One region of the Brachybacterium atlanticum genome, then DNA from elsewhere that is predicted to be linked to it. Evidence: riboswitches for the same ligand, from Rfam matches in the RefSeq annotation. Region 1 holds a riboswitch; each other region holds the start of a gene.
What was found. Region 1 has a riboswitch for thiamine pyrophosphate ahead of L3K22_RS10690 (bifunctional hydroxymethylpyrimidine kinase/phosphomethylpyrimidine kinase). Riboswitches for the same ligand answer to the same signal wherever they lie in the genome.
Positions count from the first base shown of each region.

Region 2: another riboswitch for thiamine pyrophosphate. It lies ahead of L3K22_RS12245 (ECF transporter S component); the one in region 1 lies ahead of L3K22_RS10690 (bifunctional hydroxymethylpyrimidine kinase/phosphomethylpyrimidine kinase).
Region 3: another riboswitch for thiamine pyrophosphate. It lies ahead of L3K22_RS06015 (YkoF family thiamine/hydroxymethylpyrimidine-binding protein); the one in region 1 lies ahead of L3K22_RS10690 (bifunctional hydroxymethylpyrimidine kinase/phosphomethylpyrimidine kinase).
Region 4: another riboswitch for thiamine pyrophosphate. It lies ahead of L3K22_RS02185 (3-oxoacyl-ACP reductase); the one in region 1 lies ahead of L3K22_RS10690 (bifunctional hydroxymethylpyrimidine kinase/phosphomethylpyrimidine kinase).

Region 1 covers NZ_JAKJJW010000019.1:54,411-61,480, reverse strand. Annotated here, with positions in the region: gene L3K22_RS10695 (HNH endonuclease signature motif containing protein) at 1-794, opposite strand, end outside; TPP riboswitch at 1,182-1,274, shown strand; gene L3K22_RS10690 (bifunctional hydroxymethylpyrimidine kinase/phosphomethylpyrimidine kinase) at 1,265-2,956, shown strand; gene L3K22_RS10685 (MFS transporter) at 2,953-4,296, shown strand; gene thiM (hydroxyethylthiazole kinase) at 4,293-5,078, shown strand; gene L3K22_RS10675 (thiamine phosphate synthase) at 5,075-5,737, shown strand; gene L3K22_RS10670 (dihydrolipoyl dehydrogenase family protein) at 5,780-7,070, shown strand, end outside.
Region 2 covers NZ_JAKJJW010000025.1:43,947-51,016, forward strand. Annotated here, with positions in the region: gene L3K22_RS12220 (endonuclease/exonuclease/phosphatase family protein) at 1-493, opposite strand, end outside; gene L3K22_RS12225 (ADP-ribosylglycohydrolase family protein) at 490-1,545, opposite strand; gene L3K22_RS12230 (hypothetical protein) at 1,616-2,419, shown strand; gene L3K22_RS12235 (M13 family metallopeptidase) at 2,451-4,475, shown strand; gene L3K22_RS12240 (hypothetical protein) at 4,472-5,038, shown strand; TPP riboswitch at 5,070-5,175, shown strand; gene L3K22_RS12245 (ECF transporter S component) at 5,223-5,804, shown strand; gene L3K22_RS12250 (ATP-binding cassette domain-containing protein) at 5,831-7,070, shown strand, end outside.
Region 3 covers NZ_JAKJJW010000008.1:106,742-113,811, reverse strand. Annotated here, with positions in the region: gene purD (phosphoribosylamine--glycine ligase) at 1-228, shown strand, start outside; gene L3K22_RS06030 (phosphoribosylaminoimidazolesuccinocarboxamide synthase) at 225-1,148, shown strand; gene L3K22_RS06025 (ATP-binding cassette domain-containing protein) at 1,170-3,803, opposite strand; gene L3K22_RS06020 (ECF transporter S component) at 3,829-4,530, opposite strand; gene L3K22_RS06015 (YkoF family thiamine/hydroxymethylpyrimidine-binding protein) at 4,527-5,294, opposite strand; TPP riboswitch at 5,332-5,440, opposite strand; gene L3K22_RS06010 (protein-L-isoaspartate O-methyltransferase family protein) at 5,490-6,098, opposite strand; gene L3K22_RS06005 (MBL fold metallo-hydrolase) at 6,105-6,857, opposite strand.
Region 4 covers NZ_JAKJJW010000003.1:47,221-54,290, reverse strand. Annotated here, with positions in the region: gene L3K22_RS02190 (LLM class flavin-dependent oxidoreductase) at 1-1,095, opposite strand, end outside; gene L3K22_RS02185 (3-oxoacyl-ACP reductase) at 1,095-1,898, opposite strand; TPP riboswitch at 2,111-2,204, opposite strand; gene xylB (xylulokinase) at 2,530-3,921, opposite strand; gene xylA (xylose isomerase) at 4,232-5,425, opposite strand; gene L3K22_RS02170 (ROK family transcriptional regulator) at 5,629-6,792, shown strand; gene L3K22_RS02165 (LacI family DNA-binding transcriptional regulator) at 6,918-7,070, opposite strand, start outside.

The DNA of each region.
Region 1 (7,070 bases):
TGCGCCGACTGGACGGCGCGGGCGGACTCGTCGATCGACTTCCACCGGGCGAGGATCTCGGGGATCGGGCCCGTGATCCTCAGGGTCCCGGTGCCGGCCTCCGCGCCGGGCAGCAGCTCGACGGTGCGCTCGAGTGCGGCCACGGGGTCGGGGCGGTTCTCCCGCTCGGCGAGATGCTCGATGAGGGCGCGCAGCAGCGTGAAGAATCGTTCCGGAGTGATATCCGAGGACCACGTCGAGATCACGGCATCGAGATCCCTCCTGGAGGATTCGGAGAGCTTCTGCGAGGTCTTCAGCATTCGCTGGAACCATGCGGACGGCATTCTCCCGGATTCGAGGTTCTCGAGGGTGCGCGGGAAATGATGCACGGCCTGGTAGGCGTCGCGCAGCCGCCAGCTCGCGGCGCTTCGGGTAACCCGGAGGCCGAGCGCGGCGCGGAGCGTCTCGACCTCGTCGAGCTCGCAGGTGTCCTCGTACTCGCCCTCGAACTCGTGCAGGGCGGCGAGGGCGCGGTACTGCGCGGCGAGCGCAAGGGCGGAGGCTCGCTCCGCGTCCCACACACGCTGCGCGGCCTCGCTCAGGGCGGGGTCGTCGGAGCAGCCGCCGAGGTCAGGAAGCGCCTCTCGAGTACGGGCCCGACGTGCGGTGACGCGGCGGAGACGAGCAGGCAGCGACGCGATCAGGGAGTCCGAGGTGGCCGGCACGGTGACACCCGCACCCTCGGGCAGGGCGGTGCTGGGCGCTGCCTCGGCGGCTTCATCGCCCGGCGAACACTCCGGCTGCGTGATACTCATCGGCCCCTCCTCCCCGCTCGTTCCGGCGATGCGTCGATGCACCGCCTCTTTCGATCCGACGCCTTCACACTACGCGCGGAAACCGACAGAAGAAAGACCTCCGCGGAATATGTGGATAACTTTCTCATCGAGTGGCAGATATGGAGCGCTATGCAGCTCTCGATCCACACCCCCTCCACACACCCACTTTTTCCACAATGTCGTCCACCGGTTTTCGAGGGGCCTGCTTCGTCTGTCGGACCCCTGCGGTAGAGGGCGCGGTTTCCAGCGTCCGGGCTGTGGCGCGCAGGGGCGCAGATGCCGGAGGCGGGCCGCGCACCGACACACCCCCGAGCACTCCCCCACGGAACGCCGCGCCCGCTCCACCACGGCCTGGCCTACACTCGGCCACTGGACACGGGGTGCGCCCGAGGCGCTGAGATCACACCCGTGGAACCTGATCTAGTTCGTACTAGCGAAGGGATGTCCGCATGAGCTCGGATCCTTGCACCCTTTTTCCCGCTGCCCTCCCCCGCGTCGCCGTGCCGGGTCGACTCGCACCCGACCGCCCCGCACCGTCGGCCCCGCGCGTGCTCTCGATCGCGGGCACGGACCCGACGGGAGGCGCCGGCACCGCGGCGGACCTCAAGTCGATCACCGCCGCGGGCGGCTTCGGCATGGCGGCGGTGACTGCGGTCGTCGCGCAGAACACCCACGGCGTGAGCGACATCCACGTCCCTCCCGCGCAGTTCCTCGCCGCGCAGCTCCGCGCGGTCTCCGACGACGTCGAGCTCGAGGCGGTCAAGACCGGCATGCTCGGCACCGCCGAGATCACCCAGGCCGTCCGGACCTGGCTCTCCGCCCATCCGCCGCGGGTGCTCGTGGTCGACCCGGTGATGGTCGCGACCAGCGGCGACAGACTGCTGGAGCCCGAGGCGGAGCAGGCGATGATCCGCTTCTGCTCCCTCGCCACCGTGGTCACCCCGAACATCGACGAGCTCGCCGTCCTGACCGGCGAGCCCCGCGCGCACGACGAGGACGAGGCCCTCGCCCAGGCCGCCCGCTGGTCGGAGGCGACCGGCGTCGCGGTCGTGGTGAAGACCGGCCACCTCGACAGCCGTGCGGTCACCAACACCTGGATCGGGGCCGACGGGACCCGCCACCGGGTGCACTCCACGCGGGTCGACACGACGAGCACGCACGGCACCGGCTGCTCCCTCGCGGCGGCGCTCGCGACCCGGCTCGGCGCCGGCGAGGACCCGGGCACGGCGCTCGCCTGGGTCACCGACTGGCTGCACGAGGCGATCGCGCACGGCGCGGCACTGCAGGTCGGGAGCGGGAACGGTCCCGTCGACCATGCGCACCGGGCACGGCGCCTCGCGGCGGCGGGATCGGCCGCACCGTGGGTGGCAGCGGGCGCGGTGCCGGAGCGGTGGGAGCAACCGGCGCAGCTCGCCGCCCTGGTCACGGCCGACGGCCCCGCCGCCTCCGTCCCGCCCGTCGGCCCGTGGACCGAGGCGCTGTGGGCGGCCGGGGCGCCGCTCGCCGGCGCGATCGAGGGCTCCGGCTTCGTGGCGGCGCTCGTGGACGGGAGCCTGCCCGAGGGGCAGTTCTCCTTCTATCTCGCGCAGGACGCGCACTACCTGCAGCGCTACTCCCGCGCCCTCGCGACCCTGGCCGAGATCTCGGAAGCCCCTGCCGCGCGGGAGTTCTGGTCGGACTCCTCCCGGCACTGTGTGGACACCGAGCTCGAGCTGCACCGCGCCTGGCTCGCGGCCCGCCCCGACGCGGCGGAGGTGGCCGTCAGCCCGGTGACCAGCGCGTACACCGACTTCCTGCTCGCCCGGGCGCTCGGCGACCCGACGGCCATCGGAGCGGCCGCGGCGCTGCCCTGCTTCTGGCTGTACGCGCAGGTCGGGGCGAGCCTGCCCGAGGTCCCGGACGAGCACCCCTACGCGGGGTGGCTCCTGACCTACCGCGACCCCACCTTCGTGGAGGGGGTGCGCGGGGCGCTCGGCGTCGTCGAGCGCGAGCTCGAGGGCGCCGACCCGGAGGTGCGGGCCGAGGCGGCGTGCGCCTTCCTCCTCGCCTGCCGTCACGAGCTGGAGTTCTTCGAGCAGGCACGACGTGTGGACGCCGCCGCCGTCTCCCCGGCTCCGGCCCTCGCGGGGGCGACCCGATGACCGCCGCCTCGATCCCCGCGACCGGCACCCGCGCCCTGCCGCCCGAGGGCCTGGCCGCTCTGCGCGCCGGCGTGGTCGGAAACTTCATCGACAACATCCATGTGTTCCTGCCGGTCACGGCGCTGGCCCCGGCGATGCTCGTGATCGCGGGCCCGTCGGCGACCGCGTCGGCGGCGGCGCTGATCATCGTCGCGATGCTGCTGGGCCGGCCTGTCGGCGGGGTGGTGTTCGGGCGGATCGCGGACCGCATGGGGCGCACCCGCACCACCCGTCTTGCGATCGCGGGCACCGCGGCGTGCGCGCTCGCGATCGCCCTCGTCCCCACCCACCAGGTCCTCGGCCCGGGCACGGTCGCGCTGATCCTGGCGCTGCGCTTCCTCGGCGGGATCTTCGTGGCCGGCGAGTACTCGGCCGCGATCCCGCTGGCGATGGAGTGGTCGCGGCCGGGGCGGCGCGGACTGATGAGCGGGCTGATCCTCTCGATGGCGCCGTGGGCGCAGGCCACGATCGCCTTCGCCGTCGCGGCGCTGCTGGCGATGCTGGGACCGGAGCAGTACGCGGTCTGGGGCTGGCGGGCGCTGTTCGTCGCGGGCGCGGCGCTGTCGATCTCGATGATGCTCTACTACCGGCGGCACGTGGTCGATGCGCCGCAGGCCCGGCGAGCACCGGCGCCGGCCGCCCCGTCGGCCCCGCGACCGGGCCTCCGCAGCCTGCTCACCGGACGCTGGGCGTCCGCGTTCTGGGCGGCGTTCGTGCTGATGACGGGGCTGTGGCTGCTCACCGACTCGACCGTGCTGCTGCTGACGGCCCGGCTGTCCACCGACTCGCCGATCGCCCCGGAGGCGGTGCCGCTGGTGATGGGCGCGGCCTCGATCGCGCAGGCTCTCGTGATGGTGCTCGCGGGGCACCTCTCGAGCCTGGTCGGGAGGCGCCTCCTGTTCGTGGTGTGGGGCGCCGTCGCGGGGCTCGTCGGCCCGGTGCTGTGGTGGGCGGCGGTCACCGCGCCGACCCTCGCCGTCGCGGCGCTGCTCGCCGCGCTGCTGCAGGTCGCGACGGTCTCCGCCTACGGCCCGGTCGCCGCCTATCTCTCCGAGCGGTTCCCCACCGCGATCCGCTCGACCGGCTACGGCTCCGCCTACAGCCTCTCCCTCGTGCTGCCGGCGCTGTACCCGTTCTACGTGCCGGCTCTCGAGCCGCTGCTCGGCCGGCACACGACGGTGATGGGGATGGTCGCGCTCGGCGGGCTGCTCGTGGTGGTCGGGGCGCTGCTCGGCCCGCGGCTCTCCCCGCGCGAGATCGACGCGGACCTCGACACGGTCGCCAAGCAGAGCACGCGATGAGCCCCGCCGACGACCCCGATCTCGCCCGCGCCCTGCCCGTCCTGGCGGCGGTGCGAAAGGCGGCACCCCTGGTCCACTGCCTCACCGCGACCGTGTCGATGCAGCTGGTGGCCGACGGGCTGCTCGCCGCCGGGGCGCGGCCGATGATGACCGAGACCGCCGTCGAGGCGCCCGTCGTCACGACCGTCGCGGACGCGCTGCTGATCAATCTCGGCACGCTCTCGACCGACGCGATGGACGGCATCCCCGCCACCGTCGCGGTCGCGCGGGAGGACGGCCGGCCGTGGGTGCTGGACCCGACGGCTATCGGGATCGCGCCGGTCCGCACCCCGCTCGCGCGGCGGCTGATCACGCAGCGGCCGGCGGCGGTACGGGGCAACGCCTCGGAGATCCTCGCCCTGGTGGGCGAGGCGGGAGGCGGGCGGGGCGCGGACTCGACCGCCGCCGCGGAGTCCGCCGCCGGCGCCGCCGCCGAGGTCGCCCGCCGCACCGGCGGGGCCGTCGCCGTCTCCGGCGCAGTGGACCTGGTGCTGGATGCGAGCCGCGAGGCCCGCCTCGCCCGCGGCTCCGCGCTGCTGCCGCGCGTGACCGGGACGGGCTGCCTGCTGGGGGCGCTGACCGCCGCCTGCACCGCCGTCTGGGAGGATCCCTTCGAGGCCGCGCTCGCCGCGACCACCTGGATGGCCCTGGCCGGAGAGCGCGCCGCATCGCGCGCGACCGGGCCCGGCAGCTTCCGCATGCACCTGCTCGACGCCCTCGACGAGATCGGAGACCTCCCGTGAACGCCCGCCCCCTCGACCTGCGCTGCTATCTCGTCACCTCCGGCACGGGCCCGCGCACCGTCGAGATCGCCGCCGAGGCCGCGGCGGCCGGGGCCGGGGTCGTGCAGGTGCGGGCGAAGGAGGCGAGCACGCGGGAGCTGCTCGAGCTCGTCCTCGCCGTCGCCGAGGCCGTCCGCACGGCGAATCCCACGACGCGGGTGCTGGTCGACGATCGGGCCGACGTCGCCGCGGCGGCCCGGGCCCGCGGGGCGCACGTGCACGGGGTCCACCTCGGCCAGGACGACCTGCCCGTCCCCGACGCCCGCGCCCTGCTCGGCCACGACGCGGTCATCGGGCTGACCACGGGCACGCTCGACCTGGTCCGCGACTCGGCCGACGTCGCCTTCGACCTCGACTATCTCGGCGCCGGGCCGTTCCGCCGCACCCCCACGAAGGACTCCGGCCGGGAGCCGCTGGGCGTGGACGGCTACCCGGCGCTGGTGCGCGCGACGATACTGCCGATCGTCGCGATCGGGGACATCACCCCGGCCGACGCCCCGGCGCTCTCCCGCACGGGCGTCGCCGGGCTCGCGCTGGTGCGCGCGGTGATGGACTCCCCCGACCCCGCCGCGGCGGTGCGCGAGGTGCTCGACGGGATGGGCAGCCGGACCCGGCGCTGACGAGGCCGTGACAACGCCCGGGCTCCGGCGTAGCGTCGGACCATGACTGCTGATGCTCCCGCCCCCGATGCTGCGACCTCCTTCGACGTGATCGTTCTCGGCGGCGGGGCGGTCGGCGAGAACGTCGCCCAATACGCGACCGAGGGCACCGACCTCACTGCAGCGGTCGTCGAGGGCGAGCTGCTGGGCGGCGAGTGCTCCTACTACGCCTGCATGCCCTCGAAGGCGCTGCTGCGCCCCCTCGCCGTCGCCGACGCCGCCGCGCACCTGCCGGGCATCACCACCCCCGAGGTCGACGCCGAGGCGCTGCTGGCCCGGCGCGATACCTGGGTCTCCCACTACTCCGACGAGGGCCAGGTCTCCTGGGCCGAGGGGGCGGGGCTGCACGTGGTGCGCGGGCACGGCCGGCTCGTCGGCGAGCGCGAGGTCGAGGTCAGCGGGGCCGACGGACGCGCCCCGCAGCGCCTCGTCGCCGAGCGCGCCGTCGTCCTGGCCACCGGATCCGTGCCCAGGATCCCCGCGGAGCTGCGGGACCTCGCGCCGTGGACCTCGCACGATGCGACGGGCGTGGTCGAGGTGCCGGACGAGCTGGTGATCGTCGGCGGCGGCGTGGTCGCGGTCGAGGCCGCGACCTGGATGGCCGCGCTCGGCACCCGGGTCACGATGCTGGCGCGCGGGGACGCGCTGCTGCAAGGACTGGAGCGCTTCGCCGGCCGTCACGTGCTCGAGGCGCTGCGCGGCCTCGGCGTCGACGTGCGTCTGGGGGCCTCCGTGCACTCCGGATCGCGCGAGGGCGCCCGGGAGACGGGGCTGGGACGGGTGCACGGCGGGCGGGTGCAGCTCGAGGTCGAGTCCGACGGCCGTCGCGACACCCTCGAGGCCGACGAGGTCCTCGTCGCGACCGGGCGCCATCCGCGGCTGGACAACGTGGGCCTCGAGACCGTCGGTCTGTCCCCCGAGGACGTCACCGGCGACGGGACGCTGCCGGGCTGGCTGCACGCGGTGGGCGATGCGAGCGGGGAGGCGCAGCTGACCCACTGGGGGAAGTACCGCGCCCGCGTGATCGGGCAGCGGATCCTCGCCGCCGCGACCGGGGAGGCGGCGGAGCCGGTGCCCGACCAGGTGCCGGTGCCGCAGGTCGTGTTCACGGATCCGCAGGTCGCGGCCGTCGGCCTCACCGAGGCGGAGGCCCGCAAGGCCGGACACCGGGTGGTGACCGCGCAGGTGCCCTTCGGCGGGGCGGCCGGCTCCGCGCTGCTGCGCGACGACGTCACCGGCACCGCGCAGATCGTCGTCGACCTGGAGACCCGCACCCTGGTGGGTGCGACGTTCG
Region 2 (7,070 bases), on a different contig from region 1:
CGCCGCCGCCGATCACCGGCGCCCCCGCCCCGCGCACCAGCGCCGCGACGTGCTCGGCATGGCGCAGACGGTTGTCCTCCTGCAGCGCGAAGTGGAGCGAGGAGACGACGACCTCGCCGCCGCCGGGGACCGACAGCCGTACCGCGGCGACCCCGCGCGGGTAGGTCGAGTTCAGGTCCGTGACGCTCTGCGCGACCGGGTGCATGCCGCGGCGGATCACCTGCGCGGCGACGTCCTCGGTCGCGAGGATCGCGAGGCCCCGCCCGCCGAGCCCGCCGACCAGGACCCGTCGGCCGATGCGCCGGGCGAACCAGGCCAGCCGCGTCGTGGGCAGCACGAAGCGGGGCGCCTCCTGGACCAGGAGCACGTCGGGGTCGAGATCCTCGACCGCCTCGATCAGCGCATGCAGGTCGCCGCGCAGCTCCCACAGGTTCCAGGACAGGATCCGCAGGTCCCAGCCCCCGCGACCCGAACTGCCTCGGGCGGCGCTCACGGGATCGGCTCCTCGGCCACCTGCGGGGCGATCACCCGCTCGACGAGGTTCGCGAGCTCCTCGACCTCGTAGCCGGGCCAGCCGAACAGGACTCGCCTCCATTCGGGCGGGACGGCCTTGTGGCCGAGCGCCGCCCCCATCAGGGAGCCGGTGATGCAGGCGACGGTGTCGGTGTCGTAGCCGGCCCGGGCCGCGGCCTCGAGCGCGGCGACCAGTGCGTCGCGCTGGGCGAACTTCCCCTCGGGGATCGGGCCGACGCCGGCGATCGCCGCCCACGCCGCCTGGAAGGCGCCGACGACCCAGCCGTTGCGGCGGAACATGACCGGGGTCGACTCCTCCGCCTCCTCGATCCGATCGAGCCAGACCGTGCGGCGCTCGGGCTCGAGCTGGTCGAGGCCGACGCGCACGTCGAGCTCGCCGGTGAGGATCGCGTGGCGCACGGCGAAGCCCCACAGGATGCAGGCCTCGATCGTGTCCGGATGCACGTGTGTCAAGCGGCACACCGAGGCGATCGCCTCGGCCGCGTCCGCGTCCGGGGAGAGCAGATAGGGCAGCACCGAGGCGTGGGCGCGCATCAGCGAGCCGTTGCCCGCGGAGGTCGGGTGGTCCTCGTGCGCCTTCGCGGCCGCGGCCCGGAAGTCGACCGCGCGGGGCGCGTAGTGGCCCGCCTCGCGGCCGATGTCCGCCGCGGAGCGCAGCACGTGGGAGGTGAGGTTCCCGATGTCCGGGGTGCCCAGCGACCACGAGTACCACTCGCGCGCGATGTGGTCCTGCGCGGACTCGAGCCGCAGGTCATGGTGGTCGGAGGCGGCTAGAGCGGCTTCGAGCACGACGATCGCCATCGAGGTGTCGTCGGTCCACTCCCCCGGCTGCCAGCCGAGCACGCCGCCGCCGATCATGGCGATCTCCTCGGAGTCGACGACGGGGGCCTGGAACTCGTAGGGCGCTCCGAGCGCGTCCCCGGTCGCCGCGGCCACGACGGCGCCGACCGCCCGCTGCCGCTGCGCCGCGGTCAGCCCGGGGGGCTGGGAATGCTTCTCGTCGGTCCTCACGAGCCCATGGTTCCACAGGTCAGGCCCGGGCCGAGCCCCGTTACCCTGGTGGGGACCGAGAAGGAGCCCCATGACCGACACCCCCGCGGAGCCCCGCCCGCACTGCGACGACCCCCACGATCCCCATGACCACACCGGTCATGACCATCCCCCCACCGGGGCGGATCTCGTCCGGGACCTCGTCAAGGGCCTGTCGATCCAGGCCCTGCTGATCCCCGCCCTCGCGATCGTGATGCTGGTGGCGATCCTGCCCTTCGCCCCCACCACGCCTGTGCCGCTGCTGCTGGGCATCGGGCTGGGCGCCCTGCAGCTCGTCTCCCTCGTCGCGACGAGCCTCTTCGTCGCCCGCACCCGCCGCCAGCTCGCCGTGAACCCGGGGCTGGTCGCGGTGCGCAGCGTGCTCGAGGAGGTGCTGCGCATCGCCGCGGTGCTGCTCGCTCTCGTGCTGTGGCCGGCCGACATCCGCTCCGAGCTCGGGGTGTGGGTGGGCGCCGGCTGCGCGCTCGTGTGGATCGTGCTGGCGACCGCGCAGACCGTCGCGACCCGGCGCCGCATCGCCACGCCCGGCGACTGGTCCGAGGAGGCGATCTCGACCCTGCTCTCCCAGCGCGTCGGCGCCCGCGAGACCGTCGTGATGCGCCTGCTGGACGTGCTCGGCACCGTGATGTTCCAGCTCGGCGCGACCGTGCTCGTGATCCTCTCGCCCGTGCTCGCCGTCGGCACCGCCGTGCTCTCGATCGGCACCGGGTTGTCGACCCTCGTCCTCCAGCGCAGGCCTCCGGCGGAGCGCTCCCGCACCCCCTGGGCGTACATGCCCGTCGCCCTCGGTGCGCTGACCCTCGCCCTGGCCGTGCTCGGACTGCTGAGCCTCTGACCGACCGACCCCACCACCCCTGCAGGAGCCGATGATGACCGCAGCCCTCCCCTCCGGACTCGACCTCGAGCAGGTCGACGCCGCCGCCCGCCCCCAGGACGACCTCTTCGGCCACGTCAACGGCCGCTGGCTCGCCGAGCACGTGATGCCCGCCGACCGGTCCAGCGACGGCGCCTTCCACGCGCTGCGCGACCTGTCCGAGGAGCGGGTGCGGGAGATCGTCGAGGAGGCGGCCGACGACGTCGCGCGCAGCGCGGACGAGACGGGGAGCCTGCCGGTCCCGACCACCGACCATGCCCGGATCGGCACGCTGTACCGCATGTTCATGGACACCGAGGCGATCGAGGCCGCGGGCCTGTCCGGCCTCGCCGACCTGCTCGACGAGATCGGGGCGACCGGGGACCTCGAGGGCCTCGTGCGCCGGATGGCGGCGCCCGACTCGGGGGCCTCGGCGGTGCTCGCCTACGTGTGGACCGACGACCACGACTCCTCCCAGTACCAGGTCAAGATCCATCAGGGGGGCCTCGGCCTGCCCGACGAGTCCTACTACCGCGAGGAGCACCACGCCGAGACCCGCGAGGCCTATGCCGCGCACCTGGCGAACCTCGCCCGCCTCGCCGAGCTGCCCGGCCGTGCCGGGCTCGCCGCCGGCGGCCCCGAGGAGCTCGCCCGCGCCGTGCTCGACTTCGAGACCCGCCTCGCCGCCTGCCACGTCGACGTGGTCCGCCTGCGCGACCGGGAGAAGTCCGACAACCCCATGGACGCCGCGCAGCGCCGCGAGCTCGCCCCCGCCTTCCCCTGGGACGCGTACATCGAGGGCACCGGCGCGCCGGCCGCGGCCTTCGACGTGGTCTCCGTCGGCCAGCCCGAGTTCGTCTCCGCCGCCGCGGAGCTGCTGGCCGGGGAGGACCTCGCCGTGCTCCGCACCTGGCTCGCCCTGCACACCGTCTCCTCCTACGCCCCCTATCTCCCCGCCGCGCTGGTCGAGGAGGACTTCGACTTCTCCGGTCGCGTCCTCTCCGGTGCGGAGGAGCTGAAGGAGCGGTGGAAGCGGGGCGTGGCCCTGGTCGAGGGCGCGGTCGGCTTCGCCGTCGGCCGCGAGTACGTCGCCCGGCACTTCCCCGTCGCCCACAAGGAGCGGATGACCGCGCTGGTCGACGCCCTGATGGACGCCTACCGCGACTCGATCAGCTCGTTGGACTGGATGACCCCGGCCACCCGCGAGAAGGCGCTCGCGAAGCTCGAGAGGTTCACCCCGAAGATCGGGTACCCGGAGAAGTGGCGCGACTACGACGGCCTCGAGCTCGTCCCCGGCGACCTCGTCGCGTCCGTCCGCGCCTCCCGCCGCTTCGAGGCGGACTTCGAGTTCTCGAAGGTCGGCGGGCCGATGGACGAGACCGAGTGGCACATGACCCCGCAGACGGTCAACGCCTACTACAACCCCGGCCGGAACGAGATCGTCTTCCCCGCCGCGATCCTCGAGCCCCCGTTCTTCGACGCGGAGGCCGACGACGCCGTGAACTTCGGCGGGATCGGCGCGGTGATCGGCCACGAGGTCGGCCACGGCTTCGACGACCAGGGCTCGAAGTACGACGGGGACGGCAACCTCGTCTCCTGGTGGACGGCGGAGGACCGCGAGGCCTTCGACGCCCGCGCCGCCCGTCTCATCGCGCAGTACTCGGAGCTCTCCCCGCGCGAGCTCGACGACTCCCACCGCGTCAACGGCGCCCTCACCATCGGCGAGAACATCGGCGACCTCGGCGGGCTCTCCATCGCGGTCAAGGCCTATCTCGCCAGCCGCTCCGAGGAGGAGGCCGCGGCCGAGCTCGACGGGCTCACCGGCCTGCAGCGCGTGTTCTGGTCCTGGGCGACCGTGTGGCGGGGCCGGAACCGGCCGCAGGAGGCGATCCGCCGCCTGGCCGTGGACCCGCATGCGCCGATGGAGTTCCGCTGCAACACGGTCGCCGGGCACCTCGACGAGTTCCACGAGGCCTTCGACGTGCGCGAGGGCGACGGCATGTACCGCGCCCCCGAGGAGCGGGTGAGCATCTGGTGAGGCCCGATCCGCCCTTCCACGTCGGGCGGACGGTGCCCTCCTCCGTGGGCTGGACCCGCGTCGTCGTCACCGTGGTGGCGGGCCTGATCGTGTCGGGCCTGCTGCTGCAGCGCGGCTCGGCGCCGGGCGCGATCGCGGTGCTCGCCGCCTTCGCGCTGCTGGCGCTGTGGACGTGGATGGGCCAGGCCACCCGCTTCGTGGTCGACGGGAACGGGGTCACCGTCAGCCTCGGCGGCTTCCTGCCCCGCCGGGTCTGGCCGATCGAGGACTTCCGCACCGTGCAGCTGCGCGAGATCCCCACCGGCACCGTGGGCGTCGCCCTCGGCGGCTACGGCTGGCGGCGCGGGAGGGCGATGACCCCGAAGCCCGAGGAGCTCACCCCCGTCGGCCGGCGGAAGATCTTCACCCTCGCCGAGCAGCAGCGGCCCTACCGGATGCTGGTCACCCGGCCGGGGACGAGCGTGGAGATCATCGGGACGAAGGACACCTGCTACATCCTCTCCCCCGTCGACCCCCAGGCGGCCGCCGATGCGATCGACCAGGCCATCCGTGCCCGCCGCTGAGCGTGGTCCTGGGCTAGACTGTCTGCTCGTCATCCACTGACAGGGGAGCACCGTCCGGTGCTGAGAGTGCGCCGACGGCGCAGACCCTCGAACCTGATCCGGCTCGCACCGGCGTAGGGAGTCGGGATTTCCGTGGAGCACCGCCGGTGCTCCGCGCCCCTTCCAGGACCTGGGAGGAGACGTGATGACTCGTTATCGCACCGTCGATCTGCTGGTGACCGTGCTGATCGGGGCGGCCTTCGGGGTCGCCTTCCTCGGCTACGGCCAGCTCTACACCCTGATCGGCCCGCTGACCGCGGCGTTCAAGCCTGCCGAGGGGCTGCTGGCGGGGATCTGGTTCCTGCCCGCCGTGCTCGCCATCCTGCTCGTGCGCCGGCCCGGGGCGGCGCTGCTGGCCGGACTGCTCGCGGCCGTCATGTCGATGCTGCTGGGCAGCCCGTGGGGCTGGAGCACTGCGGTCTCTGGCCTCATGCAGGGCGGCGGGGTCGAGCTCGCCTTCCTGCTCACCCGCTACCGCCGCTTCACGCTGCCCCTCGCCGTGCTCGGCGGAGTGCTCGCCGGGCTGCTCGAATGGGGCTGGGAGAAGATCGTCTACTACCAGGAGATGAGCTGGCTGTTCTCCGGCACGATGCTCGCCTTCTTCCTGCTCTCCGGCGCGGTGCTGGCCGGCGGTCTCGGCTGGGCGGCGAGCCGGGCGCTGGTCGCGACCGGCGCAGTGGACTCCCTGGCCTCGGGCCGGGAGGCGGCCCGCGCGGTGGAGGCCTGAGCACCGGGACCGTCCCGGCCGCGTCCGTGCACGTCGACGGGCTGCGCTGGCGGCCGCTCAGCCGGCGCGAGCCGACCATCGAGGGGCTCGACCTCGCGATCCCGCCCGGGCAGCGAGTGCTGCTGGCCGGGGCGAGCGGCAGCGGGAAGTCGACCGTGCTGCGGGCGCTGGCCGGGCTGCTGGACCCCGAGGACGGGGACGGCGAGGGGCTCGTCCCCGCGCCCAGCCGGCCCGGGGAGCGGGGCCTGCTGCTGCAGAACCCGGTGCACGCCCTCGTCGGCGCGACCGTCGCCCGCGACGCCGCCTTCGGACCGGAGAACGCGGGCCTGCCCCGGCCGGAGCTCACCGAGCGCGCGACCCGGGCGCTCGAGGCAGCGCGAGTCGACCTCGACCCCGAACGGGCGCCGCTGGACGCCTCGGGCGGCCAGCAGCAGCGGATCGCGCTGGCCGGCGCACTGGCCCTGCGCCCCGACCTGCTGCTCCTGGACGAGCCGACCTCCATGCTCGATGCCCCGACAGCCGAGGAGGTGCGCCGGGCGATCCTCGCGGTCACGGGCCGCCGCACCCTCGTCGTCGCCGAGCACCGGATCGGGCCCTGGCTGCCGCACGTGGACCGGCTGATCGTGCTCGGCCCTCGCGCCCGGGTGCTCGCCGACGGGCATCCGGACCAGCTCCTCTCCCACCGTCGCGAGGTGCTGATCGAGGCGGGAGTGCTCGAGGACGAGGCCGCCGCCGAGGAGGCACCGGGCCCGGCCGAACCCGGCGAGGCCGTCGCCGCGCTGCGCGGCGTCACCGTGCCCGCCCGGGGGCTCACCGTGCCGCAGGAGCTCGAGCTGCGCGCTGGGCGGCTGACCGCGCTGACCGGCCCGTCCGGTGCGGGCAAGACCTCCCTCCTGCGCGTCCTCGTCGGCGCGACGGAGCCGGGCGCGGGCGCCGTGTCCCGCCCCGAGCCCTCCCGGATCGCCCTCGTCCCCCAGGACCCCGAGCACTCCTTCGTCGCGACGACCGTGCGGGAGGAGGTCCTCGCCTCTCCCTGGGCCACGGACGAGGACCTCGCGGACGAGTTCCTTCAGCGGGCGGGCCTCGCCCCGCTCGCCGGCGCCCACCCCCACCGCCTCTCCGGCGGCGAACAGCGCCGTCTCGCGATCGTCGCGGCCCTCGCCCAGCGCCCCGACCTGCTCGTGCTCGACGAGCCGACCGTGGGCCTGGACGCCCGGCGGCGCCGCGAGGTGCTGGAGCTGCTGCTCGAGGCGAGGGCCCGCGGCA
Region 3 (7,070 bases), on a different contig from region 1:
AAGGCCGAGCGCCTCGGCGCGCACGTGATCCATGCGGGCACCGCGCTGGATGCCGACGGGAGGCTGGTCAGCGCCGGCGGCCGGGTCCTGACGGTGGTCGGCACCGGCGCGGACCTCGCGGCCGCCCGTGAGCTCGCCCTCGCCGGCGCTCGCGCGATCGACCTCGAGGGCTCCCACCACCGCGGCGACATCGCCCTCGCCGCCGCCGAGGGGAGCGTGAGCGCATGAGCGCCGTCTCCTCCTCCGACGCGCCGCTGACCGAGGCCCCGGACCTGCCGGGCTGGGACCACGTCGTCTCCGGCAAGGTGCGCGAGCTGTACGTCCCCGCCGGCGCGGATCCCGCGACCGCCGAGGAGGTGCTGGTGCTGGCGACCGACCGCATCAGCGCCTACGACCACTCGCTCCAACCGGGGATCCCGGACAAGGGCCGACTGCTCACCGGGATCAGCCTGTTCTGGTTCGAGCAGCTCGCGGACCTCGTCCCCCACCACGTGCTCTCCGCCTCCGACGTGCCGGAGCAGGTGGCCGGACGGGCGCTGCGCTGCCGCGGCCTGGACATGGTGCCGCTGGAGTGCATCGCCCGCGGCTACCTGACGGGCTCGGGCCTGGCCGACTACCGGGCCGGCGGCTCGGTGGGCGGGCACGTGCTGCCGTCCGGGCTGGTGGAGGCCTCGCGTCTGGACCCGGCGCTGTTCACCCCGTCGACGAAGGCGGAGGCCGGGGCGCACGACGAGAACATCACCGTCGCCCAGGCCCGGGACCTGCTCGGGGCGGAGCTGACCGAGCAGCTCGAGCGGATGACCCTCGCGGTCTACGAGCGGGCGCGCTCCCTCGCCGGGGAACGCGGGATCGTGCTGGCGGACACGAAGCTCGAGTTCGGCCGCTCCCGCACCGACGGCACGCTGGTGCTCGGCGACGAAGTGCTCACCCCCGACTCCTCGCGCTTCTGGTCCGCGGACACCTACCAGGAGGGCCGCGTCCAGCCGAGCCTGGACAAGCAGTTCGTGCGCGACTGGCTCACCTCCCCCGCCTCCGGCTGGTCGAAGGGCTCGAACACCCCGCCGCCCGAGCTGCCCGCCGAGGTGGTCGCCCAGACCCGTGCCCGCTACGTCGAGGCCTACGAGCGTCTGACCGGCACGAGCTTCTGAGGCGCCCGTCCGGCCCTTCGCTCAGCCGGCGAGGACCAGCACCGCGGCGACCGCGAGCACGACCCCGACCACGAGCGCGCCGTCGGCCCGGGTGAGCGCGGCGGTGCGCCACTGCGTGCGCTCCCCCGTGCCCAGGCCCCGGCTCTCGAGCGCGAAGGCGATCCTGGTCGAGGAGCGGATCGCGTCGACGAGCAGCGCGAAGGCGCATCGCGCCATCGCCCGCGGCCCGAGCCGGGCGGGGGTGCCGTCGGCCGACGCGGGCCGGCGCAGCCGGTGGGCGCGGGTGATCGTCGTCCAGCGCCGCGGCAGGTCCTCGAGGAGGCGCTGGCCGGCCAGGAGCGCGAGCGCGATGCGGGCCGGGAGACGGGCATGGGTGCGCAGGCTGGTCATGGTGCGGCCGGGGTCGCTCGCGCGCACGACGGCGACCGCGCCGAGCCCGATCACCAGCGCCCGCAGCGCGAGCGCGGCACCGAGCACGATCCCCTCGCTGGTCACGCGCACGGGAAGGTCGGGCCACGGCTCGTGGCCGGGTCGGCTGAGCACGTTGACCATGAACACCCCGGCCGCGAACAGCACGAACGGCGCCTGCGCACGGGCGAGCGCGAGCGGGCCGAGGCGGAGCCCGAGCATCGTCCCCGCGGCCAGCAGCGCGTAGAGCACCAGCAGCGGCGCGGGGTCGGTGAGCGTGATGCAGACGATGCTGAGCGCCGTGAGCAGGCCGAGCAGCACGGTCGGATCGCGCCTCGCGAGCGGGGCCCGCGGCAGGGCGGGCGGGTCGAGCGCCGTCCGCGGCGCCGGCTGGTCGGCGGGCGCGGAGCGCGGCCGCTCGGAGCACGGGGTTCCTGCCCCCGACGAGCGCTCGGAGCGCGTGGTTCCCATCCCCGGGGTGAGCGAGCCGTCGGTGCGCGCAGGGGCCGATGAGCCCTCCCTCTCGGTCTCTGTGTCCTCGCGGAGATGCGGGCCCGTTCGGCCTGCGACCCGCAGCCCGGCCCGGCGCAGCAGCGCGTCATCCGCCAGCAGCGCGCCCGGGGCGAGGGGGCCGACGAGCCGTCCGTCCGCGATCACCACGACCTCGTCCGCGACCTCGAGGCTCCGCAGGTCGTGGGTGGTCATGACCACGCCGCGTCCCGCCTCGGCCGCCTCCCGCAGGAGGGCGAGGACGGCCTCGTGCGCGGCGCGGTCCAGGCCGTAGCCGGGCTCGTCGGCCAGGAGCACCGGGCGGTCGGCGAGCAGCATCGCGCCGAGGGAGAGGCGGCGCTGCTGCCCGCCGGAGAGGCGGTAGGGGCTCTGCGACGCGTGGTCGGCGAGGTCGAGGCGCTCGAGCATCGCGCGCCGCACGTCGTGCGAGGCCCCGCTCGCGGAGAGCTCGTCCTCGACGGTGTCGGCGACGAACTGGGACTCGGGCCGCTGGAGGACGAGGCCCGCCGCCGCGCCCTCGAGCGTCCCGACGCGCAGGGGGTCCAATCGGGAGAGGGCGCCGAGGAGCGTGGACTTCCCGGCGCCGTTGCGGCCGACGACCGCGAGCAGACTCCCGGCGCGGATCTCGAGGTCCGCGCCGGCGAGCACGGCACCCTCGCCCCGACCCGACGGGCCGGGCGGGCCGAGGGTCGCGTCCCGGAGATGGAGCAGCACCTCCGAGCGAGGTGTCGCGGACGCCGAGGGCACGGAGACGGCGGATCCAGCCGGTTCAGCAGATCCAGCGGGCTCGGCCGGCCACGACCCGCCGATCCGCTCCTCGATCTCGCGCGGCAGCCAGCACCCCTGCTCCCGCAGGGCGCGTCCGTGGGCGGTGAGCACCTCCCGCGTCGGCCCGTCGGCGAGCACCCGGCCGGAGCGATCCAGCGCCACGGTCCGCGCGGGGAGCCCGTCCAGGCCCCGCTCCCCCGCCCATTCGTCCAGACGGTGCTCGACCAGCAGCAGCGCGCAGCCGGTCTGATCCGTCGCGGCGTCGACGGCGCCCCGCACCGCGGCCACGCCCTCGGCGTCGAGCATGGCAGTGGGCTCGTCGAGCAGGAGCAGACGGGGCCGCGCGGCGATCGCGGCGGCGAGCGAGGCCCGCTGCAGCTGTCCGCCGGAGAGCGTCGCGGCGGAGCGGTGCGCGAGCTCGCCCACGCCCATCGCGCTGAGCACCTCGTGGACCCGCGGCCCGATCCGCTCCGGAGGCGTGCAGGCGCTCTCGAGCGGGAGCGCGACGTCGTCGGCGATCAGCGGGAGGCAGACCCCGTCGACCGGGTCCTGGCCGAGATGGCCGAGCACGGGTACGGTCGCGAGGACCCCGCCCGCCACCGGGTCGATCACGCCCGCACCCTCGGCGACGCCATCGGCCGCACCGCCGGCCGTGCCGTCGCCGGGACCTCCGGCCGTGCCCCCGGCCATGCCGTCGGCCGGGTCCCCGGCCGTGCCGTCGAACAGACGCACCGTTCCGGTGACCCGACCGCGCTGATGGGACGGGATCGCCCCGGCGAGCACCCGCAGCAGGGTCGACTTGCCCGAGCCGGACGGTCCCAGCAGCAGCACCTGCTCGCCCGCACGGATCTCCCCGCTCCAGGGGCCGACACCGGCCCCCGAGGGCAGCACCGCCTCGAGCCCCTCGGCCACCAGAACCCGGGGATCCCCGGCGGTGACCGGGGACCGAACCGGGCTCTGCTCCTGCACCGGGGCCGCTCCCGCGGCGTGCGCCTCAGCGGACACGGCGCTCGGGGATCGGTGCCGCGTCCGCGGCGCCGATCGCGAAGTCGGCGAGCACGCCGGTGCGCTCGAGCGCGCGGACGATCACCTTCGCCAGCAGTCCGCCGAGTACGATCCCGGACAGCACCTGCATGCCGAGCCGGAGCGCGAGCAGGTCCTGGCCGTACCAGCCCATCCGGTACGCGGTCCAGAAGAACACCAGACCCGCGCCGAGCGCGCCGGAGGCGGCGAACACGCCCCAGCCGAAGCGGCGATAGCGGGCCAGGGCGAAGGGCAGCTCGGAGCCGATCCCCTGCAGCGCCGCGGAGAGCAGCAGCAGGGGGCCGACGGGGCTGCCGAGGAAGACCACCTCGATGATCGCGGCGAGCATCTCGGCGAGGATCCCCACGCCCGGGCGGCGCAGGATCGCGATCGCGATCGGCGCCACCAGCAGCCAGGAGCCGAACACGAGGTGCTGGGCGAGGTCCCCGGCCGGGCCCATCGCGATCGCCAGGCCGTTCCAGGCCTGCACGAACACCCAGTACAGGAACCCGAACACGACGCCGAGCACCACCACGAGCACGAGCTCGCGCAGGCTCAGCGGGGTGCGGCGACGGGACGTGCCGGCAGAGGCGGTCGCGCCGACGTCGGCGGGCGCCGCGTCGGGAGCGGCGGACTCGTGCGCGGGCGCGGCGGTGCCGTGCTCCTCGGTCATCGCGCATCCTCCCGGCCCTCGTCGTCGCCGCCCGGTGCGTCGGCGCCCGCCGCGAGCTCCCGCACCTCGTGCGAGGGGCTGTTCAGCGAGAGGGTGAGGTGGCTGGTGACGTGCTGGACGCCGCGGCCGACGAGCAGCCAGCCGGCGAGCGCGGTCGCGATCACGTCGCCGGCGTCGCCCTCGAGCCGGGTGACGAAGTGCTCGGAGCCGCGGAAGGTGCCGAGGTCCTTCGCATGCTCGATCGCGGCGTAGATGTCGCGCATGTGATCGGGGGCGGTGCCGTCGACGGCGACCTCGTCGGCCAGCGGGTACAGGGCCCACTCGGCGCTCGCGAAGCGACCGGTGCGGCGCGGCTGCGGCACCTCGGTCGCGCGGGGGCCCGCGCCGCCGGGCAGCTCGCAGGCCACCTCGCCGGGGCAGCCGCGCGAGAGGAGCACGGAGAGGGTCGCGTGGTGACCGGTGCGGGCGAGGGCCTCGGCCAGGTCGATCAGGGCGCGCTGGAGGTGGGTCTCGTGGCCGCCGAGATAGGTCGAGACGTCCCCGGTCTCGTGCACGAGGCCGGTGAGGTCCAGCCGGGAGAGCGCATCGGTGAGGATCCTGGCGTAGTCCTCGCTCATCACGGCGGCGGTGACGCGGGCGCCGACGCCGAAGCCGAGCGGGGTCGCGGTCGGGTCGTCGACGGCTGCGGCAGACTCGGCGGACACGCCGGGCGTCCAGGCGACGTCCTCGGTCGCGGAGGAGGTGCGGGCGGGCGATGAGGTCACGGTCCATGCCTTTCGTACGGGCACGGGCGCGCGGCGACGATCGCTCGGCGGAGCTCCCTGCGCCGGCATGATCCGGATCAGGTTCTACGGTCGGAGTTCGAGTACTCCCTCTCAGCCCGGCCTACCGGACTCCCGTGCACGCCCCACACCCTACCGGTCCCGCCCGGCGCACGCCCCTCGTGTCCAGCGCTGCTGTCAGCGGGTCGTCGGCGGATCCTCGACGAGGGGGACGAAGAGATAGGCGCCGTGCTCGCTCACGGTGACCCCCTCGCCGTGACGCTCCAGGCGCAGCATCCGCTCGCGCACGGGGATCACCATCACGCCGCCGTCCGCGAGCTGCGCGACGAGGCTCTCCGGCACGGCGTCGGCCTGCGCGGAGACGAGGATCCGGTCGTACGGCGCGTCCTGCGGCGCGCCGAGCACGCCGGGGTGCGCGAGACGGATCTCGGCATCCGCCGTCCCCGCGTCCGCTGTCCCGGCGAGCGCGGCCCGGGCCGGACCGATCAGCTCGGCGCGCCGCTCGACGCCGATCACCCTCCCCTCCGGTCCGCACAGCCGGGCCAGCAGCGCCGTCGTCCACCCCGATCCCGAGCCGAGGTCGAGCACTCGCTGCCCCGGTCGCACGTCGAGGAGGATGAGCATGTTCCGCACCGTCGTGGGCTGGGAGTTCGTCTGGCCGTGGCCGATCGGCAGGGGCCGATCCTCGCGGGCGAGCCGCCGCAGCTCCTCGGGGAGGAACCGTCGCCGGTCGGTCGCCGCGAGCGCCTCCCCGAGGCGGCGCTCGCTCTCGGCCCGGTGCGACATGGCGCCTCAGCTCCGGGCGATCTCGACGACGCCGTCCTCCGGCCAGTCCCGCACCTCGGTGCCCTCGGGGGCGAGGTTCGTGACCTGGCGCAGGTAGATCGGTCGTCCGAGGTCGCTCGCGACCGCGTCGTGGACGGGCAGGGCGAGTCGCGGGCCGACGGCGCGGAGGAACTCGATGGTCTCGGACATCTTCGACCAGGGCGCCGTGACGGCGAAGGCGAGGACGTCGATGCCGTGGAACTCGGGGACCGGCTCGAGGGAGTCGCCGGTGATGCCGAGCCGCGGCCCGTCCCCGGCGGACAGGACGATCCCGCAGTTCCCGATCCGCGGGATGTCGGGGTGGATGATCGCATGGCGTCCGCCGACGGCCTCGAGCCGCAGCGACGGGTGGTCGCCGACGGGCGTGAAGCGGTGCGCCTCCCCGGCCGCGAGCGGGATCACCCGCTCCTGCGCGACGAGTGGCCCGCCGCTCCCCTCGCCGGCGCCGCCGTCGGAGGCATCGGCGGCGGTGAGCATCCGGGCGGTCTCCGGCTCGGCGATCACCTCGGCGTCGGACGCGGCGGCGAGGGCCTCGCCCAGCAGATCGGGGTCGACGTGGTCGGGGTGCTGATGGGTGATCACCACGGCGTCGAGGCTCGCGAGCTCCTCGGCGCCCAGGCCCCGCACCGCGTCCGCGCTGAAGCCGCCCGGATCCACGAGCAGGCGCCGCCCGGCGGTCTCCACGAGCAGGCAGGAATGGACGAGGTGGCGGATCTTCATCGGGTCCTCCCGGGGGTCGAGGTCGCGTGCCTCGAACCTAGTCCCGTCGGCCGGTACGTGCCAGGGCAACGGGCCGTCCGCTCGGGAGGGCGCCGCCATGGGCGCCCCGTCGGCGCCGCGGCGTTCCTCGGTACGATGGGGCCCTCGGGCCGTGCCCGAGCACCTGCCCCCGGCACGCCGCCGCGCGCGCCACACGTCCCCTCAGGAGTGCCC
Region 4 (7,070 bases), on a different contig from region 1:
CAGCAGCTCGCGGACGGTCGGGCGGGCGGTCTCGAGGATGCGCAGCACCGTGGCGTAGCGGCCCTTCGGCCCGGGGAACTCCTCCAGCGGCGGCAGCGGCGGGACCGGGGCGTCGAGCTCCCAGTCCGACGTGTCCTGGCCGACGAAGAAGGAGAGCTGGCGCAGCGAGTCCTGCACGGGCAGCAGGGCGTCGAGCTCGGCCTTGCGGCGTCGAGCCTCCTCCTCGGTCGAGGCGACGTAGGGGACCAGCCCCGGCATGACGGCGAGGGCGTCGGGGTCGCGTCCGAGCGCCGCAGCGCGGGAGCGGATGTCGTTGCGATAGGTGCGGGCGGAGGCGAGATCCCAGGCCACGGCGTAGATCCCCTCGGCGTGTCGGGCAGCGAGCGCGCGCCCGGGCTCCGAGGCCCCGGCCTGGAAGAGGACCGGGCGGCCCTGCGGCGGGGTCGGCACGTTCAAGGGCCCGTCGACGGCGAAGGCCTCCCCGCGATGCAGCGGCGGACGCAGGAGAGCGGGGTCGACGTAGGCGCCGTCCGGTTCGGCGAGGATGCTGTCCATCGGCCAGGAGCTCCACAGCCCCTGGAGCACCTCGAGGAACTCCCCCGCCGTGGCGTAGCGCTGCGCATGGCCCGGCAGGGCGGTCATGGAGTGGTTGCGAGCCTCCTCGTCGGTCATCGAGGTGACGACGTTGACCCCGGCCCGGCCGCGCGAGATGTGGTCCAGGCTCGCCAGCAGCCGGGCGGCGTGGAACGGGTCCCAGAAGGTGCTGGAGACCGTCGTGACCAGCCCGACCCGTTCCGTGGCGCGGGCCATCGCGGTGAGCGCGGTGAGCGGTTCGAGCATCCAGGCGGGGCCGCGCTCGACGCCGGCCGTGCCGATCGACTGGCCGTCGGCGAGGAAGACCGCATCGAGCCGGCCCCGCTCCGCGATCCGGGCGAGCTCCTCCCAGTACGTGATGTCCGCGAGGCGCTCCACCGAGGAGCCGGGCGCACGCCAGGCCGCGGAGTGGTGGCCGCAGGCATGGGCGAACAGGTTCAGTCGCACCGGGCGGCGGGCGGCGCCGGTCACGGAGGCATGGGCGTGGCCGTGGGTTGCCATCAGTCCATCACCAGCCCGCCGTCGACGACGAGGTTCTGCCCGGTGATCGCCCGCGCCCAGGGCGAGGCGAGGAGGAGCGCGGCGTCGGCGAGCTCGGCGGGAGTGGTCACCGAGCGCAGCGGGGTGCTCGCGGCGATCGCGTCGAACACCGCCTCCGGGGTCGCGGAGCTCGCGTCGGTGGTGCGCAGCAGGCCGCCGCTGACCATGTTCACCGTGATGCCGCGGGGGCCGAGGTCGGCGGCGAAGGTGCGGGTCAGGGCCAGCAGCGCCGCCTTCGCCGCGGTGTAGTCGTGGTAGGGCACGACGGGGTGCTGGAGGAGGTTGGTGCCGATGTTGACGACGCGTCCCGAGCCGGCGCGGTCGAAGCCGGGCAGGGCGGACTGGATGGTGTGCAGCGCGCCCTGCACGGCGCCGGAGAACTGTCCCGCGAAGGCCTCGTAGCCGATCTCGTGCGCCTTCGCGCGGGCGTCCCCGTCGAAGGAGAAGCCGGCCAGGGCGTTGTTCACGACGGTGTCGACGGGGTCGCCGAACTCGGCCTCGGCCCGGGCGAACAGGGCCTCGACCTGGTCGCGCTCGCGCACGTCGGCGCGCACGGCGATCGCCCGGCCGGGGTGCGCGTCGGCGATCTCCCGGGCGGCGGCCTCGCTGGTGAGGTGGTCGACGACGACCCTGGCTCCCTCGCGGAGGAACGCCTCGGTGAGGGCCCGGCCGAGACCGCGGGCGCCCCCGGTGACGAGCACGACCTGCTCGGAGAGCGAGGGAGCGGGACGGGAGGCGGGGGTGGTCGGGGTGGAGGGTGTCATGGTCGTGCGGTCCTTTCAGGGCATGCGAGCACGCCCGCCGCCGAGCGGGAGGGACGCGTCGCGGTCGGAGCAGGGCCGCATCGGGGCGCGGCGCTGCGCGGGGGCGACACGGGGGCCGGGAGAGCGGATGACGGCGTGCAGGGCGGCGGCGTGCCGGTCCGCGACCAGCACGGCCCTGGCCCGCAGGACCGTGGCCTGCAGGGCGACAGCGCACAGCGCATCGACGACATCCCTCCGCGAGCATGAACTCGATCAGGTTCTCCGGGTGTGCTCTCAGCCCCTGGTGGGGCACCCCGTGTCGAGCACCGAGTGTAGCCATGGCCGTACGGTGGGGCGGTCTCCGTCTCGCCGCGCCGCAGTGGGCCCGCCCCGCTGCGTCCACCCTCCTCCGCCCCGCGGCCGCCCCTCGTCCGCTCCTGCGCACCGAGTGCTGCATCTGGACCGCCTCACCAGACGGGTGACGGTCCAGACGCAGCACTCGGACTCCCCAGCCCGATCGGCGGGCCCAGCTCTCTTCCGTCCGCGACCGTCCGGACGTAACTTCCAGGTGCAGGGGCTCGTCACCGTCGAGGCCGTCTGACACCCTGCCACGTCGCCTCGGGGGCGTTCCCGCGGGAACGCCTTCGCGCCGTCAGCTCCAGTCCGCGGTGTGCTCCTTCAGCTCCCGGTACGCCTCGAGCACCTGCGGCGTCGCGTCGGCCGCGACGATCCGCGAGCCGCTGATCTCCCAGGCCGGCGGCTCGTCGGTGCCGGCGAGCGCCCAGGCGGCCTGACGGGCGGCGCCGAGGGCGACGTACTCCCCGTCGGGCGCGATCGTGACCTCGCGGCCGAAGATCGCGGGCGCGAGCTGCTGGACGGCGCGGGAGCGGGCGCCGCCGCCGATCAGGGTGATGCGGCGCGCGTCCGTGCCGGTGCGCTCCTCGAGGGAGGTGATGCCGTCGGCGAGCGAGCACAGCAGGGCCTCGACGTAGGCGCGGGCCACGTCCTCGCGGGTGGTGGAGCTGCTCATGCCAGCCAGGGTCGCGCGGGCGTGGGGCCGGTTCGGGGTGCGCTCCCCGTCGAAGTAGGGCAGCAGGGTCACGCCGCGCGCGCCGGGCTCGGAGGCGAGCGCCAGCTCGGCCATCTCCTCGTGGCTGACGCCGAGCAGGGCGCGGCCGGCCTCGAGGATGCGGGAGGCGTTGATGGTGGTGGTCATAGGTAGGAAGCGGCCGGTCGCGTCGGCGAAGCCGGTCACCGTGCCGCTGGCATCGCCGGGACGCGCATCACTGACCATCGCGCACACGCCGGAGGTGCCGATCGAGACGGAGACGTCGCCGGGGCCCAGCGACAGGCCGAGCGCGGCGCCCATGTTGTCGCCGGTGCCGGCCGCGATCGCGGCCCCGGAGGCGGTGCGGGCCATGACCTCGTTGGGGGCCGAGGGCAGGCGCGGCAGCTCGAGGTTCTTCCCGAGCGCGGCCTCGACGAGCTCGGGCTTCCATGCCTCCTCGCGGGTGGAGTAGTAGCCGGTGCCGGAGGCATCGCCGCGATCGGTGAACGGGGCGGTGCCGGACTCGGCGAGGTGGAGGGAGACGAAGTCGTGCGGGAGCAGCACCTGCGCAGCACGTTGCGCGTTCTCGGGCTCCTCGTCGCGCACCCAGCGCAGCTTGGACGCGGTGAAGGAGGCGACCATGAGGCTGCCGATCTCCTCGACGCTCGCCTGCGGTCCGCCCATCTCCTCGATCAGCGTGGTCGCGGCGTCGGCGGAGCGGGTGTCGTTCCACAGCAGCGCAGGCCGCACCACCTCGCCCGCCTCGTCGAGCAGCACCATGCCGTGCTGCTGGCCACCGACGGCGAGCGCGTCGGCCCGCTCGAGCAGGGGGCCCGCCGCCTCGTCGACCGCCCGGAGCCAGGCGCGGGGGTCGACCTCGGTGCCGTCGGGATGGGTGGCGCGACGCTCCTCGAGCACCTGCCCGGTCTCGGCGTCGACGAGCAGCGCCTTCGTGGACTGGGTGGAGGAGTCGATGCCGAGGACGAGCGGGGCCATGAGGGGTCCTTTGCGAGCGGGTCGGGACGGAAGAGCAGGTGGGGCGAGCCTGTCAGGCGGCCGGCGGGGCGCGGACGCGCACCGCGCACGAGGCCAGGGTACGGGCGAGGAGCGACCGGCCGCCCCCGGGAAGCCGGCCGCGGCCCGGGGGCAGTGCCGGACGATGCGCGGGCCCGGGCCTCTGCATCCGGTGGCGCTCAGCCCGCAGCCACCCGGCATTTGGCCGATGTCTGCGGGCTGAGCGCCAGTGGAAGACACGGGCCTGACGCAAGGCCCCCGCCGACCAGCCTCGGGCCGCGGGCCTGGATCCTCAGGCGCGGAAGCCGAGGAGGTGCTGCATGGCCAGCTGCTGCAGGCGCACGAAGCCGTAGTTCCGCTCCCCTGCCGCATCGGCGTCGAAGTCCTCGAAGGTGGAGCGGTCCTTGAGCAGGTCCGCGAGGGTCTCGCCCTCGGCGAGGGTGGGCTGGGAGAGCTCCTCGATGCCGGAGTAGGCCATGGCCTCCTGCACCTCGGAGTCCTGACGGAACGCGATCGCGCGCTCCTTGAGCATCAGGTACATCTCCATGTTCGCCGCCGCGGAGTCGTACTGGCCCTGCTCGTGCTCGGTGCGGGAGGGCTTGAAGTCGAAGTGGCGGGCGCCCTCGTAGGCGCCGGGCTTCGAGGGGAAGCCGTTCTCGAGCAGGTCGACGGTGAAGAACGCGCTGATCAGGTCACCGTGGCCGAACACGAGGTCCTGGTCGTACATCGGGCCGTGCTGGCCGTTGAGGTCGATGTGGAAGAGCTTGTCGCTCCACAGCGCCTGGGCGAGGCCGTGGGTGTAGTTCAGGGTCGCCATCTGTTCGTGGCCGGTCTCGGGGTTGATGCCGACGATGTCGCCGTGCTCGAGCTGCTCGATGAAGGCCAGCGCGTGGCCGACGGTGGGCAGGAAGATGTTGCCGCGGGGCTCGTTGGGCTTGGGCTCGAGGCCGATGCGCAGGTCGTAGCCCTTGGACTTGATGTAGCCGGCCACGGTGTCGACGCCCTCGGCGTAGCGCTGGTGGGCGGCGAGCAGGTCCTTGGAGCCGTCGTACTCGGAGCCCTCACGGCCGCCCCACATCACGAAGGTGGTGGCGCCGAGCTCGGCGGCGAGGTCCACGTTGGCGAGCACCTTGCGCAGGCCGAAGCGGCGCACGGAGCGGTCGTTGGAGGTGAAGGCGCCGTCCTTGAAGACGGGGTGGGCGAAGGTGTCGGTGGTGACCATCTCGATCACCAGGCCGGTCTCCTCGGTGACTTTCTTGAGCTGGTCGATGATCCGCGAGCGCTCTTCGGGGGTGGCGTCGAAGGGGATCACGTCGTTGTCGTGGAAGGTGAAGCCCCAGGCGCCGAGATCGGCGAGCCTGCGGATGTGGGCGGTGAGCTCGAGCGGCGGGCGGGTGGCGGAGCCGAACTGGTCCTGCGCCTGCCAGCCCGTGGTCCACAGGCCGAAGGAGAACTTGTCGTCACGGGTGGGGGTGGGTGCGGTCATGGGGTGCTCCTCGGTGGTGGTCGACGGCGTCGTCGGGGGTGCTGCGCACGGCGGCGGTCCGCCATGGCGGGGGCGCACCCCTTCCCTTAGTAAGTTTCCGTTACTAATCTACGCATGGGAGGCTGTCCCGCACAACCCGGGGAGCCGACGAACCCCGAACGCCGACGACGACGAGCACGGACGAGCACGAGAGGACGGACCCGATGCAGTCCACCCACCTGCGCGAGCACAACCTCTCCGCCGTGCTGCGCGCCCTGCAGACCGCCCCCTCCCCCACCTCCCGCGCGGGCCTCGCGACGTTCACGCAGCTCACCAAACCCACCGTCTCCAAGCTCGTCGAGGAGCTGATCGGCGCGGGCCTGGTGGCCGAGGGCGAGCCGGTCGCGGCGGGCGCCGGGCGGCCGATGGTGCCGCTGCGACCCGCCTCCGGGACCCTGCTCGCGATCGGGCTCGAGATCGCCGCTGACCACATCTCCTCCCTCGGCATCGACCTCACCGGCGCCGAGCTCGCGCGCCGCACCACCTACCACCGCATCGCCGAGGGCACGGCCGAGGACGCCCTCGCGCTCGCGGCCCAGCTGGTCCACGAGGTGCGGGAGGAGGCGCCGGAGCTGCCGGTGGTCGGCGTGACCGCCGCGATCCCGGGCCGTCTCTCCCCCGAGGACGGCCGGATCCTCTCCGCCCCGGGCCTGGACTGGGCGGATGTCCCCGTGATCTCCCGACTGCAGGAGCTGCTGGCGCCCGCGGCCTGGCCCGTCGGCGCCCAGAACGACAACCGCCTCTCGGTGCTCACTGAGATCGACCGCCGCCCCGGCGAGTCGTTCCTCTACGTGCGCGGCTCGACCGGCGTCGGCGGCGCGGTGGTGCTGGACGGCGCGATCCTCGAGGGCGCGCACGGCTGGGCCGGCGAGTTCGGGCACACGGTCGTCGCGCCCGACGGACGACAGTGCCGCTGCGGGCGGCGCGGCTGCCTCGAGGCCTACATCTCCTACCTCTCACTGGTGCGCCAGGCCGGCCTCTCCGACGAGGTGCGGATCGAGGACCTCGTCGAGGAGCTCGCGCGCAGCTCGAGCCGCACCGAGGTGATCGGGGTGATCGGCCGCTCGCTCGGCCTCGCGATCGCCAACGCCCTGAACGTGCTGGACCTGTCCACGGTGGTGCTGTCGGGCTATCTCGCACCGATCGCGGAGGAGATCACCCTGGTGGTGCAGGAGACCGTGGACCGCCACGCCCTGGCCGCCGAGGCCGGCCCCGTCGCGATCGAGCGGGCCGACGGTCTCGCGGACCCCGCGCTGCACGGCGCGGCGCGCGCGGCGCTGCAGCCGGTGTTCGACGCGCCGGGCGCGTGGATCGAGAAGGAGCGCTGAGCCCGACCGAGTGCTGCATCCGGACCGCCACCGCGGCCGCATAGCGGTCCACATGCAGCACTCGGCGACGACCGGGCCGCCGTCTCGTCAACCGCGCCCGCCGACTCCGCCCATCGGCCCGCGCCTCAGCCCTTCTCGGACCGCCCAGAATCCGGCCGCGCCGTCGTCCCCCGCACCATCAGGCGGGTGCGCAGCTCGAAGGGGTGGGCGAAGCGACGCGGGTCGTCGAGCAGGGCGAGCAGCCGCTCGACCGCGACCTGCCCCATCTCGAACAGCGG